3 regions of the Paracerasibacillus soli genome follow, and region 3 is predicted to be linked to each of the others. Evidence: riboswitches for the same ligand, from Rfam matches in the RefSeq annotation. Region 3 holds a riboswitch; each other region holds the start of a gene.
What was found. Region 3 has a riboswitch for cobalamin ahead of ACFFIS_RS17330 (ribonucleoside-diphosphate reductase subunit alpha). Riboswitches for the same ligand answer to the same signal wherever they lie in the genome.
Positions count from the first base shown of each region.

Region 1: it holds a riboswitch for cobalamin, as region 3 does, so the genes downstream of both, ACFFIS_RS15140 (LPxTATN C-terminal sorting signal domain) here and ACFFIS_RS17330 (ribonucleoside-diphosphate reductase subunit alpha) in region 3, are expected to answer to the same signal.
Region 2: it holds a riboswitch for cobalamin, as region 3 does, so the genes downstream of both, ACFFIS_RS06905 (ABC transporter substrate-binding protein) here and ACFFIS_RS17330 (ribonucleoside-diphosphate reductase subunit alpha) in region 3, are expected to answer to the same signal.

Region 1 is NZ_JBHLWL010000061.1:118,389-126,372, forward strand. Features, by position in the region: gene ACFFIS_RS15110 (hydroxymethylglutaryl-CoA reductase, degradative) at 1-974, opposite strand, end outside; tRNA gene ACFFIS_RS15115 (tRNA-Lys) at 1,309-1,381, opposite strand; tRNA gene ACFFIS_RS15120 (tRNA-Gln) at 2,056-2,127, opposite strand; tRNA gene ACFFIS_RS15125 (tRNA-Tyr) at 2,137-2,221, opposite strand; tRNA gene ACFFIS_RS15130 (tRNA-Thr) at 2,272-2,344, opposite strand; tRNA gene ACFFIS_RS15135 (tRNA-Glu) at 2,377-2,451, opposite strand; cobalamin riboswitch at 2,886-3,075, shown strand; gene ACFFIS_RS15140 (LPxTATN C-terminal sorting signal domain) at 3,330-5,513, shown strand; gene ACFFIS_RS15145 (DUF4430 domain-containing protein) at 5,626-6,510, shown strand; gene ACFFIS_RS15150 (energy-coupling factor transporter transmembrane component T) at 6,780-7,649, shown strand; gene ACFFIS_RS15155 (ABC transporter ATP-binding protein) at 7,640-7,984, shown strand, end outside.
Region 2 is NZ_JBHLWL010000022.1:47,057-55,040, reverse strand. Features, by position in the region: gene ACFFIS_RS06915 (adenosylcobinamide amidohydrolase) at 1-450, opposite strand, end outside; gene ACFFIS_RS06910 (FecCD family ABC transporter permease) at 452-1,513, opposite strand; gene ACFFIS_RS06905 (ABC transporter substrate-binding protein) at 1,476-2,474, opposite strand; cobalamin riboswitch at 2,658-2,904, opposite strand; gene ACFFIS_RS06900 (ROK family transcriptional regulator) at 3,164-4,348, opposite strand; gene lacZ (beta-galactosidase, LacZ type) at 4,425-7,454, opposite strand; partial or broken gene ACFFIS_RS06890 (carbohydrate ABC transporter permease) at 7,474-7,839, opposite strand.
Region 3 is NZ_JBHLWL010000067.1:102,767-110,750, reverse strand. Features, by position in the region: gene ACFFIS_RS17350 (leucyl aminopeptidase family protein) at 1-351, shown strand, start outside; gene ACFFIS_RS17345 (DUF4083 family protein) at 352-567, shown strand; gene ACFFIS_RS17340 (Cof-type HAD-IIB family hydrolase) at 658-1,521, opposite strand; gene ACFFIS_RS17335 (acyl-CoA thioesterase) at 1,806-2,294, opposite strand; cobalamin riboswitch at 2,427-2,618, opposite strand; cobalamin riboswitch at 2,762-2,958, shown strand; gene ACFFIS_RS17330 (ribonucleoside-diphosphate reductase subunit alpha) at 3,061-5,325, shown strand; gene ACFFIS_RS17325 (flavodoxin) at 5,487-5,921, shown strand; gene ACFFIS_RS17320 (ribonucleotide-diphosphate reductase subunit beta) at 5,902-6,945, shown strand; gene putP (sodium/proline symporter PutP) at 7,382-7,984, shown strand, end outside.

The DNA.
Region 1 (7,984 bases), on a different contig from region 3:
ATTGGTAACTCTAGTTCGCCTACTAAATTACCCTGCTCATCTACTGACCACGTTGTCATCGATCGATATCTACCCGTACGAGCTGCATAGGCATGTGCTCCCGCTTCAACGGCACGCCAATCGTTACCAGTCGCAATTACAACCGGGTCAATACCATTCATGATTCCTTTATTATGCGTAACAGCACGATACGGATCAGAGTCAGCAAATTCAAACGCATGTACAATACCATCACGCACTTCTTCTCCAGTAAAACCGTCACTTGCCAACAGTTTTGGCGGAATAACACAAGTAGCCTTTGCTAATGACCGATCAGCGTAATTGGAGAGAATTCGTAAATAAACCTTACCTTTTGTTAGCTCTTCCACCAAAGGTGCAATAGACTCCACCATCGTATTAATGATATTCGCACCCATTGCGTCGCATGTATCAATATACATATGCAAGATAAGCATTTTATCATACGGTGAATCAGATTCTTCATTAATAATACGAACATCTAAATCCTTTGCTCCACCACCCCTAGCCACAATACTAGGGTATGCATCATTACATGCAGCAACCAATTTATTTTTCTCGTTTATTAACATTTCCTTTGCAAGTTGAAAATCAGGGCAACCGACTACTTGAATTTGCCCGATCATGACTCTACCTGTCGATTCTGTCGTAAATCCACCAGCTCCGCGAATAATCTTCGCTATATAACTTGCAGATGCTACAACAGAGGGCTCTTCTATAGCCATTGGGACGATATACTCTTTTCCATTGATTAAAAAGTTTAGTCCTAAACCTAAAGGAAGAGGAAGGGTCCCAACTACATTTTCAATCATATTATTTGCAATATCTATTGGCAATGATTTTTCAGATGATAATACCGCAATATCTTCATCAGAAAAATCGTTCCATTTCTTTAGAATCTCAGTCCGTTCTGTAACGGTCTTATTATAAAAGCCTGGGATTCTAGAAGATTTCATATGAATTCATCCTCTTTTTCTGTCATGATCATGCTTCTATTTAGCATGTAACAATATAGTTTATTCGTAAAAGATATTAAGATATATAAATTATAATATAAAACATAACATTATGCAGTAGAAGTGATACATTTTCAGTACGAGTTCATAAAGGTGGATATTTTTACCTGGCCTTTTGAACTACATTTTAAAGTCTATAATAAATTCTCCCATCTATTATGTTAAAATACACTATAAAATGCAAATAAACAAGGTTGTTTTTCAGACGACCTTGTTTATTTGGGTAATAACATGTAGTTTTTTTAAATATATAGTGGACAATTTATATTCATGATGAGCCATACAGGATTCGAACCTGTGACCCTCTGATTAAAAGTCAGATGCTCTACCGACTGAGCTAATGGCTCGTGATGTTAATGATGCTCCGCTTCCTACAGGTCGTGCGTGCCATACCTCACTTCCTTTTGCCTATTCAAGAAGTGATGGGAAGTTCGGTTACTCGTAGTTAATTCGGTAGATGTATTGCTCGTTGCTCTACCGACTGAGCTAATGGCTCGTGATGTTAATGATGCCCCGCTTCCTACAGGTCGTGCGTGCCATACCTCACTTCCTTCATGCTTATTCAAGAAGTGATGGGAAGTTCGGTTACTCGTAGTTAATTCGGTAGATGTATTGCTCGTTGCTCTACCGACTGAGCTAATGGCTCGTGATGTTAATGATGCTCCGCTTCCTACAGGTCGTGCGTGGCATACCTCACTTCCTTTTGCCTATTCAAGAAGTGATGGGAAGTTCGGTTACTCGTAGTTAATTCGGTAGATGTATTGCTCGTTGCTCTACCGACTGAGCTAATGGCTCGTGATGTTAATGATGCCCCGCTTCCTACAGGTCGTGCGTGCCATACCTCACTTCCTTCATGCTTATTCAAGAAGTGATGGGAAGTTCGGTTACTCGTAGTTGATTCAGTAGATGTATTGCTCGTTGCTCTACCGACTGAGCTAATGGCTCGTGATGTTAATGATGCTCCGCTTTGCTTTAGTTAACAGTTGTTTTGATCCATGCATTAAAAATAAACACAAAAAAGCTGGGCTACTAGGATTCGAACCTAGGAATGACGGGACCAAAACCCGTTGCCTTACCGCTTGGCTATAGCCCAATAATCATATGGTGGAGGGGGGCAGATTCGAACTGCCGAACCCTGAGGGAGCGGATTTACAGTCCGCCGCGTTTAGCCACTTCGCTACCCCTCCATAAATATATTTTACAAGATGGCTTGTTCTTATACATAAAATAAAAAAAGTGCCGGCCAGAGGACTTGAACCCCCAACCTACTGATTACAAGTCAGTTGCTCTACCAATTGAGCTAGGCCGGCATATAATAGTTCACGCTAACATCAAGAATACTTGGTGACCCGTACGGGATTCGAACCCGTGTTACCGCCGTGAAAGGGCGGTGTCTTAACCGCTTGACCAACGGGCCACTATGTAATTTCTCAAGTCAACGATTTTCATTATATACACTATTTCACATTTTGTAAAGGGGTTTAATAAACTTTTTTTATACTTCTCTTCATTTTTCAACAAAAACATTGATTTCATAAGTTTTTAAAACCCTTCACTCCTCTCCTAATATTCTTTAACTTATTGATAATTAGAGTAGTGTCATGACAACGTGAATTCCTATGAAACTTATCACACCATAATAAATTGCTCTTCAAAACAGAGGATATTAGCAAGTTTTGGATGTACTATTTGTCTCCTTACAAATATTTAGATTTCACTTTTGGATTTAGTGCATTCATTTATTATCACAATTATTACATTTAAATTTTGACGTTCTAATATTTAGAATACCTTCTCTAATCCTACCGAGGATTATTGACTTAATAGTTTTATTATTCTAGAATAAAAGTAATTGAATACGAGAAGAGAGGTTGATTCTAGATATTTGTCTAGAATCATGAAAAGGGAAGTCCGGTGCAAAACCGGCGCGGTCCCGCCACTGTAAATAGGAGTTTTCTATCCATGCCACTGTCAAACGATGGGAAGGTGATAGAAAATGATGATGATGAGCCAGGAGACCTGCCTTTCTTTATACGATTCGACCTACGAGGATAGGAGGGATTGCTTATACAATATAACTTGCATACTTTTTGAGTTATACACATATCGTACAGCCCTGCTGTGCATTGCATAAGCATACACCTCTAATTTAGGAGGTGTATTTTTTATTGTTGTATGAAAAGAATCTGATGAAAGTTTGATTGAAAAGAACACAACACTTTTACTTGCAAATCAAAATTTACTACAGAAGATAATAACCTATTTTGAAAGCGTAACCATTGGAGGGGTAAATCATTGAAAAAGTTTCAAAAAATAATAAGTACTAGTTTAGTAATCTTACTTACTTTATTTTTAGCCTTGCCCAATCTAGCTACTGCTACAGCACGAGTTGATATTCACACGATTGATGAAGCGATTGATAAAGCTAGCGAATACATGATTAATAAAGACGAAGGTGTTATAAGTGAATGGGAAGCAATAGGTTTAGCGAAGGCTGGTAAAGAAGTTCCAGCATCCTACCAAGATTGGTTTCATTCCAACTTTCAAAGTCAAATTATAAGAGGACTAGATAACGGTCGCATTAAAATTACTGATATTGAGCGCTTAACCATTGCTGCTGTTGCAATAGAAAAAGACCCAAGAAACATTGATGGCATCAATTTAATCGAGCTCATTTATAATAGTCCAGATCATCGAAGTGGCGCTGACACGATGACATTTCAAGGAAATAACGGTCCGATATTCGCACTAATTGCACTTGACACAAAATCATTCGACGTACCAGATGATGCACGTTGGACACGTCAAAGCTTAGTCAATGAATTGTTACGTACACAAAATAAAGATGGTAGTTGGAATTTAAATGAAGCTTTTGGTTCTCCGAGTGTTGATATTACAGCAATGGCTTTAATAGGCCTAAGTCCATATAAAGATCAACCACTTGTAGAGGAGGCTTTAGATAAGGCTACCAATTGGCTATCATCGATTCAAAAGCAAAATGGTGGATTTGATGGTGGTGATTTTGTTGGCGGAATTACGAGTGAGGCTGCATCACAAGTCATCATCGGTTTAACTTCTTACGGTATTGACCCGACAAGTGAGTTATTTACGAAAAGCGGCAATCACGTCATCAGTCATTTATTAAGTTTCCAAGCTGACGATGGTGGATTTAAGCATACCGCTGAAGATACGTCGTCTAATTCTATGGCAACAGAACAAGCACTACAAGCATTAGTTGCTTACAAACTATTTCTTGAGGGCAATGGTCCGCTTTATCACTTCGGAAATCATGACAAAGACCCGACACCACCAGTTGAAGATGTTACGCCAGAAATCAGTGTAAAAGGGTTAAACAATGGAGAAATTATCACATCATCCGAAATCACCTTTACTGTTTCAGCAAAAGCTGGCGATCAACAGCTTGAGCCAATAGTACAATTAAACGGCAAAGACTTAACCGCAAATGGCGGGCAGTATACAGTACAATTAAATAAAGGAGAAAACAAAATTTCTATACATGCCGAAAGTGATAGTGGAAAAGTAACTTCAGTCCAATATATTGTAATATATCAAGCAACAAATACGATTGAAGTTGGCGAAGCATTACCTGTAGCAAGCTATGAAAGAATCGTAATAGCAGGTTCAAATACACAAGTCGTATTACCTGATAATATTCCACAAGGGACGACTCTATTGATTGAAAAGTCTGCATGGGATCACGATGGACTAACAAAAGTTGGAGACGCATTTAACTTTATATTCCAGCACCCAGAGAATAAACAAATAGCAGGCGTGTTTACATTAACGATGGGAGTATATGACAACAGCGAAAAGGAAAAAACTGGGGTCTACCATTACAATGAAGAAACTGGAAAATGGCAGTATGCCGGTGGATGGGGGCAAATGAAAGATGATGTAATCATAGTTGATGTCAATCATTTTTCAACTTATGGCGTGTTTATGGATACGGAAGGACCTACTAACGTTCAGCTTAAAAGTAAATCAACGACAAATAACCAAGTTACGTTAGACTTTTCAGCTGAAGATCCATCAGGAATAGCATCCTATGACCTTTATCGAGATGGTAAACTTCTACAAACAATAAAGGGAAATGAACATGAATTTATCGATACAGATGTACAGCCCGGCAAAGAATATCTCTATGAAATTATCTCTACTGATAAACTTGGTAATGAATCCGAGAAAACTAGCTTACGAGTAAAGGTTAGTGTCAGCGAAGAGACAGTAAAAGAAGATAATGATAATCAAGATGAAATGAACAACGGAAATCATGACAATGATAATTTACAAGGGAAAACGGACAAGGACAAAGAAACGACATTAGCACCAACAGACACGAATCAAGGTGATAAATTACCAGCAACAGCTACAAACATATACAATTTCTTCTTCATAGGAACAATGCTCGTTATGATTGGTATGTTTGTACTGTACGTTCGAAAAAAGCACATTATTTAAGATGGAATGAAATAGAACGTAAATTAACGGGAATACCATCCCCGTTAAAATAGACAGTAACCATAAAATATAATGGCGCGAAAATATCTTTAATAAACAAGGAGGACACTGCATGCGTAATCCATTAAAGATTTTATTTACTATTATCGTGTCTGCAATCATCATGTTAAGTTTAGCAGGTTGTGCTGATTCATTCAAAAAGCCAACGGGTCTGGAAGATAAAGATGGCATAGAATTAACGCATTCAACTGATGACCAAATAGCATCTAAGGATAGTCAGGAAGAAGAACAAACAGACCGCAATAAACCGAATAATGCAAGTACTGTAAAAAAGCAAGACGAAAAGTCAAATCAAACAAGTTCTTCTAAAGATAAAACAGTCAGCAAGGGTAAATCTGACAGTGGAGAATCATCGTCTAAAGAAAAGACCGACACGAAAGGAAAAAGCAAAGATATAACGTCTAGTAGCCCTTCATCGAACAAACAAAACAAAGAAAAAACGAAAGAGAAGAAATCAGATACAAAAAAGTCTCCTTCTACTAACAAGACAAAGGACAAGGAGAAAAAGTCTGACAAGGAGAAGAAGGAAGATCCAGAACCAGCAAAACAGAAGACGAGCACAATGGTTTATTCTATTGTTATATCGGATAACGAAGTCCCCTTACCACCAACAGAAATGGCAGTCCTAGATGAAGGCGATACGGTTTTAGAAGCGTTAATCCGAATAACCCGCGAAAGAAAAATCCAAATGGATTATCGCGGTGGCAGAGGGGCAACTGCTTATGTAGAAGGTATTGATAATGTCTATGAATTTGATCGTGGACAGGGTAGTGGTTGGATGTACCGTATCAATGGTGTGTTCCCAGATCGTGGCGCCGGGGTTGTACCAGTATGCCCTGGTGACCGCGTGGAATGGATATACACAACGGACTTAGGGAAGGACATTGGTGCAGACTTAGCCCCTGTCCGCAGAGATGGGAAATGTCCAACGCCATAAGATAAACATATTCAGTCGATGATATTTTCAGCAACATTTTGAATGTATGTTCATAAAGCACCCCGTCGGCTATGTTCCTAACGTCTAGGATTCGTGTAACGCAATGACCATAGACGTTGGAACTGCCGGCTTTATAAAGAGATATATTATTTCGCCAAATTTTTAAGCAACCTTTTAAATTAAATCATCTCTTTACGGTACATTCAGTAGCAGCATGCACATGATACACTACTGAATGAATTTTCATGGATTAAAAAGTAGGTGGAACGATGGAAAGTGGATTTCGCGGGTACCATCCATATGTACAGTTTCTTTATTATATATACACAGGTGCATTGGCATTTTACTTCAATCATCCATTATTTTTATGTACGGCCTTTTTACTCATCGTATTCGTAAATATTTCACATGATCGTGGACTGGCGCTTAAACAATGGATTCCAGCACTGTTCATAATGGCAACAATTATCATCGTGCTTAATCCGTTTTTAGTTTCCCGAGGTACAAATATTTTGTTTTACTTTAGAGGAAAACAGGTTACATTGGAAGCGACAATATATGGTGTGACAATGGCTTTATCCATTGCTCTCATACTACTTATCTTTGTATCCTTTAACTTGATCTTAAACGGTAATCGTTTCCTATACATATTTTCTAAGTTTTTGCCACGTACTGCCTTTTTAATTATGCTAGCAATTCGGTTCGTCCCTTTGCTAAAAAGACGTCTACAGGAAATTACCGCCGTACAGCGCATAAGAGGAATCAGTATGGTGGAAGGATCGATTATAAAACGGGCTAAAACTGGGATGGTCTTTACACAAATCTTGTTAACATGGTCATTGGAAGAGGCCATTCAAACAGCTGACTCCATGAAATCAAGAGGATATGGAATCGGAAGGAAAAGCACCTACATTCCTTTTCAAATAACCAAAAGGGATTGGGGATGGCTTCTGACACTTAGTTTATTATTTATCATATGTATTTCCGGAGGATTACTAGGGTATGGGAAAATCCTCATCTATCCAAAACTTGGAACATTACATATTTATTCACTTGATTGGTTCCTTTATATTTGTATGATTATGTTATATTCATTTCCAATACTTGTGGAAGGGAGAGAGCAATTAAGATGGCGATGATTCAAATAAATAATCTCTCATTTCAGTATGCCGACACGGAGGAAAATACGCTAGAAAATCTTTCCCTCCATATTAAGGAAGGAGACTTTGTTCTACTTTGTGGTCCTAGCGGTTGTGGCAAAACGACATTACTCCGATTATTAAAGAAGGAAATTGCACCGGTTGGTCACGTAACTGGAGATATATTATATAGGGGTAAGCTTTTAAACGAATGGGATGACCGTATTCTAATTGAAGAAATTGGCTTTGTTTTTCAAGATCCAGAAAATCAAATCATTATGGATGACGTCATGCAAGAAATTGTATTTAATATGGAAAATCTACATTATTCGCAG
Region 2 (7,984 bases), on a different contig from region 3:
TGCTAGATAAACACGTTGCCGCTCTCCACCAGAAAGTTGATCCAACAAATCATCTCCGTAGGATGCAACACCAGTTTGTTCCATTACATCTTGTACGACTTGCTCATCTTCTTCAGTAAAAATTTGAAAAAGACCCTTTTTATAGGCATATCTACCTAATGAAATCGTTTCTTTAACTGTATAGCTAAACGTTTGCGACGTATGTTGTGGTAATACTGCCATCAACTGTGCAAGTGCTTTTGGTTGATAAGAAGAAATGGGACGATTTTTTAATTGGATATTCCCCGCACTAGTCGGCAAAATACCACTCATCATTTTGACAAGTGTTGTTTTCCCACTACCATTCGGTCCAATAATGCCAAAAAACTCACCCTTATCGACATGAAAGGAAATATCCTTTACAACTGTTTCATGGGCATATCCTCCTGAAACATGTTCTATTTCTATCATATTATCTCCTTCCTTTCAGCCGCTGTTTCATTAAAATAAATGCAAATATTGGTGCACCGATTAACGCAGTAATTACGCCTATTGGCAATTCTGATGGTGCAATAATAATTCGTGAAACAAGATCCGCCATTATTAAAAATGCGGCACCGGCCAACATGGATAATGGTAATAAATGACGATGATCTGGCCCCCAAATTATTCGTATAAAATGTGGAATGACTAAACCGACAAACCCAATCGTTCCAGAAACTGCCACAGCTGCACCGGTCAAAATAGACCCCGCAATTAGAATGATCATTTTTTTACGTTCCACATGAACACCTAAATGTTTTGCCTGTTCCTCTCCAAAGGACATCGCATTTAATTCTGTTGCATGAATGAATAATAAAACTGAACCGATAATAAAAAACGGTAATATAATCCATACATAATCCCAACCGCGCATCGAGACACTGCCAAGCAACCAACCGATAATTTGTCTCAATTCCTCACCGGTTAACGCAATCATAAGCGAAATGAACGCCCCAAGAAACGAGCTGAAAATAACCCCTGTCAAAATAATTGTTTCCACACGCATCGATTGATCAATCCGTTTTGCAAAAAATAAAACTACAAAGATTGTGATAAAGGATGCAACAATACTTACAACTGGCAAAGTAAATATGCCAAGAAAAGGGATAGATAAACTAAAAAAAATCGTCATGACGGCACCAACACTAGCACCCGAGGATACGCCAAGTGTATAAGGATCTGCCAACGGATTACGCAACAAACCTTGAAAGGCTGCTCCCGCAATTGCGAGAGAAGCCCCAATAAGACCAGATAAAATAACACGCGGCATCCGTATATTCATAACGATATTTTCATACATAGGATTCACTTCATTGGACAGCGGTCGTTGAGAAATGTGGGCATAAACAATTTTTAAAATGTCTACAACCGCAACCTTCACAGTCCCAATGGAAATACCTATCAACATAGCACCTATTAAAAGACTAAGTAATAAGAAATAGGCAAATAAATATTTACTCTGCAAAAATGTCTGGATATATCGCTTTTCCAAGTTCCTCTGCTCCTTCAACCAATCGAGGTCCTGGGCGGCTCACTAAATCTTCATTCACATCGATAATTTGTTTGTTTTTAACTGCTGTTACCTCATTCCATCCATTACGTTCCGTTACCTCTGCAACTGGATCTTCTACAAAGCTACCATAGGTTGTAATGATGACATCCGGATTTAATGCAATAATCGCCTCTTCATTCATTTTAGGCCAACCTACCTGGTCCTCTGCGGCATTTTTAGCATTGATTTTTGTAAGTAACTCGTCCATAAATGTATCTTTTCCAGTCGTGTAAATTTCCGGTGATGGAGAAATTTCTACAAAAACGCTTTTCTGATCTTTCTCTTCTATTGTACTAGCCTTTTCTTCAAGTGCTATTAATTTATCCTTCATTTCTGTTATGATATCTAGTGCTTTTTCATGTGTACCAGTTGCCTTACCGATTAGGCCTATCACATCATAAACACCATCAAAATTAGAGGCTGAACTAACGACTAATACCGGAATTCCCGAATCACGTAATTGATCTAACGCTTTTTCATCATTAGACTGATCAGCTAAAACTAACTGTGGTTCCAAGGAAAGTATTTTTTCTACATTCAGCTCTAAACCACCAATTTTCTCCTTTTTAGTTGCTTCTTCCGGATAGTTATCATGATCAGAAACACCAACTATCTCATCACCTAATCCTAAAGCAAATGCAATTTCTGTATTACTTGGAAGTACCGAAACAATTTTTTCTGGCTTTTCTTCTATTGTTAATTTAGCACCAGTTGCATCCGTTACAGTTACAGGAAAAGCTACTTCCGAACTATTTCCAGCATCAGATTGTTCTGTTTGTACATCTTCTTTATTTTTATCCTTATTTTCATCTGATGAACTGGAACATCCAGCTAACACCCCAAATGCTAGTAACATTACCAAAACAAAGAGATTCAGTTTTTTAAATATACTATTTCGCATCCTATTTCCTCCAATATTTGTATGATGTATGAAAATCGAATCATAAAGTAAAAACTTCAATAAAAAAGTCCAAAATAAAACACCTCTAACAAGGTGGTTGAGATGTTATACATACTTCGACTGTTTGCTTTAGGACAAAACTAGCCTACTTTTATTTCTAAACACCTCCCTATCCACGTAGGTAACTGGCGTCAGAACTTGGCAGGTCTCCTGGCTCAGGGGAAATCATGACGAGATACATACACATATATGTATTAAGTATATTCACAATACGAATACAGATTGAATCTGCTAGGAAACTGCACCTTCCCATGTACGTAGACACAGTGGTAACGACAGCTTCTTCCCCAATTACAGTGGCGGGACCGCGTTGGATTTTCACCAAACTTCCCTTTTAAGTATTAAAAACACCAAATTCCGCAACATATTTAATTTTTCTACATTAATTAGTATATCACAATTTACTTAGCACATTTAATTTAAATCAGCTAAGTTATATCACACTTTTTTTAATGTTTCCACCTTAGCTACAGTAAATATCAAACCTTTACCATTTTCTAATGATCTTCTGGCCCATCACGAATAGCATACTTCGAATCTTGTTCATTAAGTTTTAAAAAAGACAAGATAAAGCGAACTAGTATATCCCTATTTTTAAAATCAATCTTCATTTTTGTTAGTATCTTTCTTTACTGTATGCTAAACAATTCTACGAGTAGTAAAGATACTGCACCTAGTAAAGTAGCATGATCCCCTAGTCGTGATACAACTACCTTCGTTTGTTTCGCTTCAGATGTTAAAGCCCATTTTTCAATCGTCTCTTGTACGGCTGGTAATAAAAATTGTTGGGCCTTAGAAACCCCACCACCTATTACAATTACTTCTGGATTCATAATATGAATTAAGTTGGTTAAACCGATACCAAGATACGTACCAGTTTCTTTTAATACTTGAACCATATTTTGATTTCCATTAACCGCCATCCTATATATTTTTTCTCCTGTTAAATTAACAGTAGGACTTATTTCGTCATCATTTTCTTGTTTTAACTTTTCATTGGCGCGTTTTACAATTGCAGGACCTGAGGCAAATGTTTGCAAACAACCACGATTGCCACACTCACATATTGTTCCATTTAAATCAATTGTCATATGACCAATCTCACCTGCTAAATCTTGCGCACCATGATAAAGTTTGCCATCTACAACAGCACCCGCTCCCACACCACTCCCAAGATTAATAGCTACCATGCTGTTTATCTTTCCATGCTTACCAAACCAAGATTCTCCTAGCGCCATCGCTCTTGCGTCATTTTCTACTTTGACATCAAATCCGAATTCTTTTTCCAATTCATCCTTTATCGGTACATTTGTTAAATGCAAATTAGGTGCGAATAGCGATGTTCCTGTTTCAACATCGACGACACCGTGCATAGCAACACCGATTCCTACTATTTTCTCTTGATTATCTACAAAATCAACTACAGATTGAATACAGTTCTTTAAAATCGCCAAAAATTGGTCATTAGTTAACTGACTACTAAGCTTTTTAGATGTTTGAAACAAAACCTTTCCAGACAAATTAGTAAGAACACAGTCAACATCCGCCGGCCCTACGTCAGCACCAATGATAAGAAATGCCTCATCATTAATGTGAAGCATTGTCGGCTTTCTACCTCCCTTTGATTCACCCAAATTACTTTCCATTATTATTTCTTGTTCGAGTAATTCCTTGACGATGCTACTAACCGTAGGTGGTGTAAGCTTTGTTTGCTTTGCAATTTCAGCTCTAGAAATTGGTTCATTCGTCCTAATCTTATTTAAAACCAGCGATTTATTTACAGATTTCATTAATTGAAAAGTACCACGTTGCATAATTTTCCTCCAAAAACATATTTTAAAATAACATATGTAATGCCCTGCAAATAAACCTTACAGGGCATCAACCATATCAAACTGGTGCGATCATAAATTCAAATTGAAGTGTTTCTTCAGCACGAATTTGATATTCTTCATGAACTGCGGCTCCCCAACTATCATCCCCACCAACACCTGATTGTTTTCCTGCAACAGTTACGACCGTATGATGAATAGGAGGTAATTCATAATGATGATAAGCATTTTCTAATTCAAATGCAGTATATGGAGAAACGTTACACTCCAGGGCTTCACCTACAGCTGAAATACGAATACCATCACCTTTCTGATTCGTAATATCTACACGACGAACCCCAGTCCGATTACCTGATTCTTGTGGAATGACGTAGGTCGATACATTATCCATAACAGTATTTTTAAATTGACATAACCTTGCCCCAAAAGCACGATCACTGTAATTTTCCTCCGGTCCTTTTGCATACCATTCCAGCTGGTTGTAATCAGCAGATATTTTAAACGTCAGCGCATAAATTGGAAGATTTGGTAATCCCTTCACACCTTGATAAATAGACTTAACTTTAATTTTACCATTATGATAAACTGTATAACAAACCTTAACTGAAACATCTGGATGGATAGATATTGCATGCTCAAAACTAATCGTAACATATGTTTTTTCTTTTTCTATCGACATGGCAACACATTTTTGGCCTAAACTAGCTGCGTACCACAAACTATGATCAAACGCATAACGATTCCCACGATCATTATCTGTAAGCGCACGCCAAAATAGTGGTTTAGGAGCCTGATTTATCATTTCGGTCCCATTATAATTTAATGAAATTAAAGTTCCTTCCTCGCGAGAAAACAATGCATGAAAGTTTTCACCTTGAACGCCAATATTATAATCTCCTTTCACAAGGGTAACTTCATTACCACCATCGCTCAGCGTATGCCGTTCTCCTATTTTAAAGACATATTCTCCAAAAGCTACTTCAAATCTAGCATCCGCCCACATTGTTTTTTCTTTTAGTAAAAAGGACGTCTGTATGACGTATTCACCTTGGAAATCTATATCTTGCGGAAAATCCAACTCTATCAATTGTTCACTTCCTGGCACTACGTTCACTAGCTTTTCCGAGGAAAAAACTTCCTCCCCTTCATAAAGTAAGCAATATTTAAGTATCAAATCACTCGTATCTGTAAACAAACGCTGGTTTATGATTTTCACACCATTACGATTCGGCTCTAATTTAATGTCTTGGTACAAGAAACGAATTTCCTGTGTTTTTGGAGAAAGTTTCCGATTCGCTTCGATAATGCCGTTCACACAAAAATTATAATCTGTTGGCCTATCCCCATAATCTCCCCCAAATGCAAGATATTCTTTTCCATATCTATCTTTTTTTATTAATCCTTGATCAATAAAGTCCCAAATAAAACCACCCTGGTACATGGGGTATTTATCTGCAAGATCCGTATACTTCTTCATCCCTCCGACAGAGTTACCCATCGCATGCATATATTCACAAAGTATAATTGGCTTATGAGGTTGACTCTTCAAATATTCTTCGACTTCATGGGCTTTTGCGTACATTTGACTTTCCATATCGCTCGTATCTGGATAAGCTCTATCGTTAAATATTCCCTCATAATGTACTAAACGGCTTGGATCTACTTTTCTAAAATAATTTGACACATTATAAAGTACCTCACCACCAAATGACTCATTTCCACAAGACCAAATAAGTATAGATGGATGGTTTTTATCCCGTTCATACATAGAAATTGCGCGATCCATCACAATATCTTGCCACTCCAATTTATTACCGGGAATCGCTCCATCATGGTCCAAATAACCACTTTTTTCCCAAGTTCCATGTGTTTCCAAATTCATTTCATCTATGACATACAAACCATACTTATCACAAAGCTCATACCAACGAGAATCATTAGGATAATGTGATGTTCTGACAGCATTTATATTTAACCGTTTCATCGTCTTAATATCCCAAATCATATCTTCTTCGGTTACTACCCTACCATGATAACAATTAAATTCATGTCGATTGACACCTTTAAATACGATACGTTGACCATTTAAGTACATTCGTTTATTTTTTAATTCAAAATGTCTAAATCCTACATGTTGCGGTACAACTTCAACCAGTTCCCCTGATGGATCATATAACTGAATATAAGCTTGATATAAATATGGAGACTCAGCACTCCATAAATTTGGATGATTCACGCTTACAGTTAACGTCTCCTCGGAACTTGCTAAGTTCTTTTCCATCACATCAATAACCTTGTTTTCTGCATCTTCTAAAATTAACTTTGCCTTAGAACCGACTGGAACAGTTGATAAATGAATGTCTACATGCAATTTCGCACAACTAAATGAATCATTTAAATGCGTTTTCACATGAATGTCTTCTACGTGTAGAACAGGTTTTGTATATACATACACATCCCTAAAAATTCCCGAAAAGCGCCAAAAGTCTTGGTCTTCTAGCCAGCTACCCGTACTACGTTGATAAACTTCTACCGCTAATTTATTTTCTCCTGAATGAATAAATGGGGTTAAATCAAAGTCAGCAGGCGTAAAACTATCCTCGCTATACCCTACAAACTGGCCATTTAACCAAACAAAAAATGCTGTTTCTACCCCCTGAAAGGAAATAAATAAAGGCTGATCTACCATTCTATCTGGAATAGTAAAATATTTAACATAACTTCCAACTGGATTATGCGCCTCGGATACCTCAGGTGGAACTAGCTCCTCATGACCATCCCAAGGATACATTTTATTTACATAATGGGGGTTCCCATAGCCTTGTAACTGAATATGACCAGGAACTTGAATCGTTTGCCAGCCAGAGCAATCGTATTCCATATGTTGAAATCCTTCTACCCTACTACTTGGATTGACGGCATAACTAAACTGCCATGTCCCATTTAAACTTTCACGAAACTTCATTGTTTCTCCACGTCTTGCTTCAACCATTGATTGATAATATTTATGATCTGAATGGGCCTTAAGCCGATTAACTGCAAATGTATTTAAATCTGATAGCCAATCTAAACTTGGTTTTGACATCATATCCACTCCTATATAATTTTCACTTCACAGAACCCATCATCCCAGCTACAAAATGTTTTTGCATGAGGGAAAAAATGAGTGCTGTCGGCAATGTAGCAATCACAATTGCTAGCATCATCATTCCATAATCGGGTGAATAACTAGCTCCTAAATTAGATAAAAGTAATGGTACCGTTTGTTTTTCAGGTGACTGTAAAACAATTAATGGCCACATATAATTATTCCAACTATTCATAAAAGTAATAATCGCACCAGCCGCATATGATGCTTTCATAGACGGCATGTATATTCTAAAAAAAATACCTATCTCGCTTAAACCATCTATTCTCCCTGCCTCAACTAACTCTTTTGCAAACATCTTTGTGTTTTGGCGGAAAAAGAAGATTGTAACAATCAGATTTGTAACACACGAACCTTATGTAAGTGCTTTCATATCTTATTAGCGTATATTGAGATGAGATGTTTCACCTTCACTAATTAATATTTCTACTAGCACGAAGTTACAAAATATCCATATTTAAATATATTAA
Region 3 (7,984 bases):
GCACTTGGCTCACGACTTGGAGGAGTGTTTGGTGATGAAGCATTGCAACTGGAAATGAAGAAAATTGGCGATGAAAATGGTGATTTTGTCTGGCCGATGCCTCTTGTAGATGACTATGAAAGCTATTTAAATAGTGATTATGCTGACTTTAGTAATATTAGCTCAAAAGGAGAAGCTGGTTCCATTACAGCTGCGTTATTTTTACGCCATTTCGTTCCAGAATCAGCCAAATGGTTACACGTAGATATGGCTGGAGTGATGATGAGTCGTGAGAAGGGTTATTATGGTCATTCTGCAACAGGATTTGGTGCAAGATTACTAGCTGATTTTACAGAACGCGTGTCAAAGTAAATGCACATGTTTCGTTTTGGTGATATGATCATACAATTAGTTTTTTTGTTACTTATCGTTTTATTCTTTACGGCACTTTTTGTGATGATTCGCTCCGTAATGAAAAATATGAGAGAAAAGAATGATCGTGAACAAAAGATTGAAGCAAAGCTTGACCGCGTGATTACGCTACTTGAAAAACTGACGATGAAAAATAAAACAACGGGCTGGAACTAAACAAGTGTCAGCCCCCTCAATTACTACATGCGGTATGAAGCGCTAAACTTTTGAGGGGGTCAGACCCTTATGTTCCGGTCTCGTTGTTTTCTATATTACTTGGGTACGAAGTATTTCTTCTATTGCAACAGCAACTCCGTGTTCTGCGTTTGTTTTTGTGATGTGTTTACAAATTTGTTTAATTTCTTCAGTAGCGTTCCCCATTGCAACACCACGTCCTGCCATTTTTAACATCGATAAATCATTTAAATGATCCCCCAATGCCATGACATCACGCATATCTATTCCCTTACTCGTAGCAAATTGTTGTAGTGCAATTCCTTTTTGTGCTTTTGTATCATTAAATTCTAAGCTAATCGACGAAGAGGCTGTAATGGCTATCGGTGTATCCCCTAATTCGGCTTTTATTTGATTGATTTTACTTTGATCGTTCGTAAAGACGAGGATTTTAAAAATCTCTATTTTAGAATCATGAACGATTTGATCAAAGTCACTTGTAAATGTTACGTTTTCATCTACAAATCGTTGGCGTACTTTTGCTTCAATATCAGCTGAGTCAACTTCATGATTCGTAGCCTGCATATATTCGAGCATAATTTGAATGAAGTCATCCCCATTTGTAGCTAACAGGCCTTTATTCGTAAACATTTCATAATATACTTGATGACGCTGACAACTTTGTAGAATGATTTTGGCATGTTCAGCTGTGAGTGGATATTCACTTACTACTTGTTTGTCTTCTGTATATGAGATTGCTCCATTTAAGGAGATGATAGGTAATTGTAAGTTTGCATGTTGTAGAGGCCGAATAGCAGATTCATATGCTCTTCCCGTAGCTACAACAACTTCAATACCTTGTTCTAATGCACGGGTTATTGCTGCAGCATTTTCTTTGCTTACTTCTCCTATTTCATTTAATAACGTACCATCCATGTCGGTAGCAATGAGTCTCATGTAATCTCTCCAGTCATTTTTTTATCAAAGGCTCAACTGACTGTAAGACCCAACCTCAAGAATGCTAGAATGAAAGAATATCAAGTGGAAGATCGACAGCCAGTATATGCCTGATTTGTTCAACTACTAATCAGTAGGAAAATGTTAAGAAATCCACTGATGAAAGTCTCACTTTATGTCCTATTTAACAGTAACATGTATTGCCTCACGTGTCATGGATAGTACCTTAAAAAGAGAGTGGTTTCTTTAGCGATATACTCCATTTTTTCCATATTCTATTATGATTAAGTTTGCGGTTTCTTTGGGTTAAAGGCTACCCGCTTTTCACGATGTTTTTTTCTTAATGGTGCGGATTCATGCAGTTGTTTCTCCGTTTCCGTTACCGGATAAACTTTTGGCACAGGTGTTGGTCTACCATTTTCATCTACTGCAACCATCGTTAAAAAAGATTCAGTTGTTAGTGTTTCAATATGTTTAATTAAATCGTGTGCGGTTACTTTTACGTACACTTCCATTGAACTAGTGCCTGTGTACGTGACGTATGCTTCTAATGTTAATGCATCACCAACTTTTGCTGATGATAAAAAGTCAACCGAGTCTATAGAAGCTGTAACTACTGCACATTGTGTATGCTTCATTGCTGTTAGTGCGGCTATTTCATCAATATAAGCTAAAACTTTACCACCAAAAATCGTATCAAGATGATTTGTATCTGGTGGTAAGACAAGGCGTGTTTGGACTGTTTTTGTATCTGTAATTGCAATTTTATCCAATGTCGTATCCTCCTAAATAAAAAACCTTCTTGTCATAAGAAGGTTCTTGTATGCGTAATCTACAAAAAATATATTTCATCTTAAATAATGAAATGTGCCGAATGCGCAACACCTTCCTATCTCCCGTAGGATAAAATGTTCTTCTTAATGGCAGGTCTCCTGGCTTTGCTTCATCGAAACTCTTTGAACCTTCCCATTTCAGATTGAAATAGTGGTATGAACCAAAGATTCTCAGCAATACAGTGGCGGGACCGCGTTGGAATTTAACCAAACTTCCCTTTTAAACTTGTATCTGAACAAGTCACCATTAAGCCTTATGAAGTTTTAAAATCTTAGTTATTAGTATAGCAGAGTACAAGAAAATTTGATAAGTGGAATTAATTCTAGAATGAATGATTGATTTTTAAAATAGATTATGTTACCCTATCTATACAACATATTGTAATAGATACATAATAAATCACTATATATTGTGTTTGTAGAAATGGTGACAGTCCATGTCTTAAAATGGGAATCTGGTCAAAGTCCAGAACTGCCCCCGCAACTGTATGTGTGTACAAACAGGAAATCCACTGTATGAAATGCTCAAAAGGCATTCATACGGGAAGGACCTTAGTAGGGATAATACACAAGTCAGGAGACCTGCCTATCTACATAAAGTTTCATTTCTTCGGGGTGAAAGAAAACGAAACGATAGGGGTTCATTCTATTTTTATAGGATTTTTCTGTCGTTTTTCGCACACTTTCGAAGGGTGGGCGTTTTTTTATGGGAGAAAATGAAGGAGGACGGAAAGAGATGACTTTAAAAGTTACTTTAACTGCGAAAGAAAGCCTGGAAAGGTTTATTGAAAAAGAAAAAAGGAATTTGGCTTTAGATTATACTACATATATGGAAAAGATTAATAGAGTGCTACAGGAAGAAGTTAGTTACGAAGATGCATTAGAAACGAGTATCTCACTAGCATTGGAAAATATAGACGAAGCAGAGCCCGATTGGACTTATTTAGCTGCGCAATTATATTTAGAAAAGTTATATACAAAAGCAACAGTGAATCGAAAACTTGATCCAGAAAAACCGTATGCAGGATTTTATGATTTAATTAAAATGTTAACAGATAAAGGAATTTACACGGAAAGTATTTTAAATAAATACGATAAAGAGGAAATCGATTATTTAGCAAAGCAAATAAATCCAGAACGTGATCGCCTCTTTACATATTTAGCTATCTACACATTAGCTACACGCTATCTAGCAACAGATCATGATAAAAGTCCTTATGAATTACCACAAGAACGTTGGATGATTATTGCAATGCATTTAATGCAAGATGAGGAAAAGACAAACCGACTTGATTATGTTATCGAAGCCTATTGGGCATTGAGTAATTTATATATGACAGTTGCAACGCCTACACTCAATAATGCGGGGAAAACCCATGGGCAATTATCAAGTTGTTTCATTGACACTGTCGATGATAGTTTACAATCTATTTATGATAGTAATACAGATATTGCAAAACTATCAAAAAACGGTGGTGGTATCGGTGTTTACATGGGAAAAGTTCGTGGGAGAGGAAGTGCAATAAAGGGCTTTAAAGGAATGTCAAGTGGTGTTGTTCCGTGGATAAAACAGCTCAATAATACGGCAGTTAGTGTGGATCAATTAGGAACGCGAAAAGGTGCCATTGCTGTTTATCTTGATGTTTGGCATACCGATATTGAACCATTCCTTGATTTGAAGCTCAACAACGGTGATGATAGATTGCGAGCACATGATATTTTTACTGGTGTTTGTATTCCGGATTATTTTATGGAACAAGTGGAAAATCGCGGGGATTGGTATTTATTTGATCCGCATGAGGTAAGACAAGTGATGGGCTTTTCATTGGAAGATTTTTTTGATGAAAAAAAGGGGAATGGCGAATGGCGAAAGCGGTATGAAGCTTGTATTGAAAATGAGGCGTTAACGAAGCGTGTCGTTCCCGCAATTTCAATTATGAAGCGGATTTTGAAATCGCAATTAGAATCAGGTACACCATTTATGTTTTATCGTGATGAGGTAAATCGTCGTAATGTGAATCAACATGAAGGGATGATTTATTGTTCTAATCTTTGTACAGAAATTACTCAAAATCAATCTTCAACAGAACTTGTCGCCGAAGAAGTAGTAGATGGATTGATAGTGAAAAAGTATCGCGCTGGTGACTTTGTTGTCTGTAATTTGAGCTCGATTAATCTAGGACGAGCAATTCCTGAAAATGTACTAGAAAGGTTAATTACCATTCAAGTAAGAATGCTTGATAATGTCATTGATTTAAATACATTACCTATCCTACAAACGACGTTAACGAATCAAAAATATCGTGCGATAGGCCTTGGAACATTTGGGTGGCATCATCTATTGGCAAAGAAGGGAATTCACTGGGAAACGGAAGAAGCGGTAGCATATGCGGATTCCTTATATGAACAAATCGCTTATTATGCAATTCAAGCAAGTATGGCATTAAGTAAGGAAAAAGGGAGATATCCAGTATTCGCGGGAAGTAAGTGGGAAACTGGCGCTTATTTCGATGAAAGGAACTATACAGATGCGAAATGGCAATCATTAAAACATGAAGTGCAAGAAAACGGTATTCGTAATAGCTATTTACTAGCAGTTGCTCCTAACTCTTCAACGGCGATGATTGCTGGTTCAACTGCAAGTATCGATCCAGTATTTAAGCCGTTTTACTATGAAGAGAAAAAGGATTTTAAAATACCAGTTACGGCACCTGAATTAACACCGAAAACATATGATGTATACCGAAAAAGTGCATATATCGTTGATCAGCGCTGGTCGATTAAACAAAATGCGAAACGTCAACGACATATTGACCAAAGTATCTCATTTAACTTTTACGTACCTTATAATATTCGTGCCTCCGTTCTGTTAGATTTACATGTACAAGCATGGCGAGAAGGACTTAAGACAACTTATTATGTTCGTTCAACAGCAAATGACGTGGAAGAATGTGAATGGTGTCATAGTTAATCGCGCTTGTCTAAAAAACTTGAAAATGGAAGTCGTATCAAAAAGGGAGCTTTAACGTTTATTTGTCAGACCGTAAGAAACTTCGGAGACACTACCTCTGATCTTTGGATAGACAATAGTAAATAAAGTTAGAAAAAAGATACTTACAAGGAGGGAGAAACGTGAAAGCAGTCATTGCCTACTTATCCTATAGTGGAAACACAGAGGAAGTAGCAAACCTAATAGCTGAAAAGCTAGAAACGGCTGGTTTTACAGTCGATATGCACCGGATAGGAATTGATCCGCCGGTGCACGCAGAAAGTTATGATTTCCTCTTTTTAGGAACGTTTACATGGGAATATGGTCGGATTCCGGATGAAGTAAAAGATTTTATTTTAGAGGTTGGTTATAAACCTGAAAATGTTGCTATTTTTGGTACTGGAGATACACAATTTGGTGGAGATGATTTATACTGTTGTGCAGTTGACCGACTGTGCCATTTTTATCAAAGTAAATGGCAAGGTTTGAAAATTGAACAATCCCCAAGAGGATCACAAGAAGTAAATGTTGAAAAATGGGTGGAAGGAGTCATACAAAATGTCCCAGTTATTGCTTGAAAAAGCGAAAACATTAGAACCACGTAATCCAAATAAATCAACTGGATTATTTGGAGGAAAATCAAGTGGTATTTTAAATTGGAATGATATCGCGTATCCACATTGGTATAAAATGTATAAACGACTTGTGGGTAATTACTGGCAAGCTGACGAAGTGAATATGTCGAGTGATATTAAGCAATTCCCAACTTTGACTAAAGCGGAGAAGGATGCTTATTTAAAAATTATCGGGTTACTATCTACACTAGATGCACCACAAACGCGTATTGCCTTGCTAATTTCGTTGTATGCATCAGATCCGTCTGTTCAATCGATTATGGCAGTTATTGCACAGCAAGAAGCGGTTCATAATGAAAGTTATTCTTATGTGTTGTCATCTGTTGTTTCACTTGATGAACAAAATGAAGCATTTGAACTCGGCAGAAAAGATCCAGTCCTATTGAAAAGAAATCAACATATTATGGAACAATATAATGGATTTGTAGAAGAGCCTACCATAGAAAATATTTTAAAAACAATGGTTTATACTGCATTATTAGAAGGAATGTTTTTCTACTCAGGATTTGCCTTTTTCTATCATTTGGCACGACATAATAAAATGGTAGGTACATCGACAATGGTAAGTTATATTAATCGTGATGAATTAGAACATGGACGATTCATTAGTGAACTATTTCGAGCAACTTTGGCGGAACATCCAGAACAAAATAACGAGAAACTAACCAACTGGGTGTACGATCATTTTAAAGAGTCTGTAGCATTAGAAACGGAATGGTCTCATTATGTGTTGGCAGATGTTGCTGGAATAGACTTTGTAGAAATGGAAGGATATATCAAATATCGTGCGAATAAAATGTTGCGGATGTTGGGATTACAAGAAATTTATCCAGAACATGTGCAAAACCCAATGAAATGGATTCATGCTTACGTCGATAATTTTGATGGAACAAAAACGGACTTTTTTGAACAAAAATCACGCCAATATACAAAAACGAGTGATTTAAACGGCTTTGACGATTTGTAATTTTAAATAAGAACCGCCCCCAATATTTGAAGGAATATTGGGGGCGGTTTTATGTTTTGTTGGAGAAATGTGGCTTATGTTGAAGTTGATGCTATGCATGTTGAAGAAAGAGTCAAATGTGTTGAAGATACATGTTGAAGTTCCGCTAGTCGTGCAGCATAACGTTATGGATGGATGAGAACAGCATTTGATTTTCCACTATTCATGAAGGTTCTCCTTTATATGGATCCGATTATTTCTTTCATATTAGAAAAAGAAGGGGAATAGACTAATAGAAAATTCTCTTAAGAAAGCACAGATTTAAATGAAACCATAAGGAGGTTGCAATTTTGGAATATGCACTGTCGGGGTGGAGCTTTTTTTGGTTTTTTATTCCAATGCCATTGTTAGCAGTTTGGGTAACGATAACCTTTTTTACTGAAGGAAGGGATGACGGATGAGCCCAACTTTTATCACTTTTACAATCTATCTTTTTGTTATGATCGTAATTGGATTTGTAACGTATCGTATGACAAACACGTTATCGGATTATGTATTGGGTGGTAGAAAGTTAAACAGTTGGGTGACAGCCTTTTCTGCATCTGCTAGTGACTTTAGTGGTTGGCTATTAATTGGATTACCTGGGGCAGCATATGCAGCGGGACTAGGCACTTGGAGTCTGTGGATTGCGATTGGTCTTGCGATTGGGGCAGTTATTAATTGGCAATATGTTGCAAAGAGATTGCGTGTATATACGGAGTTTGCGAAAGATTCGATTACACTTCCTGAGTTTTTTGAAAATCGTTATCGTGACAAATCCCATTTACTCCGTGTGATTTCTGCTGTTTTTATACTTGCGTTTTTCTTATTTTACACAGCTTCCGGTTTAGTTGCTGGGGCAAAATTATTTCAAGGCACATTTGACATTAGTTATCATACATCGCTTATAATCGGGGCACTCATCATTGTGACGTATACATTTTTAGGTGGATTTCTTGCTGTTAGTTATACGGATTTAGTTCAAGGATTGCTTATGACAGTTGCGCTTGCTTTTACAGCT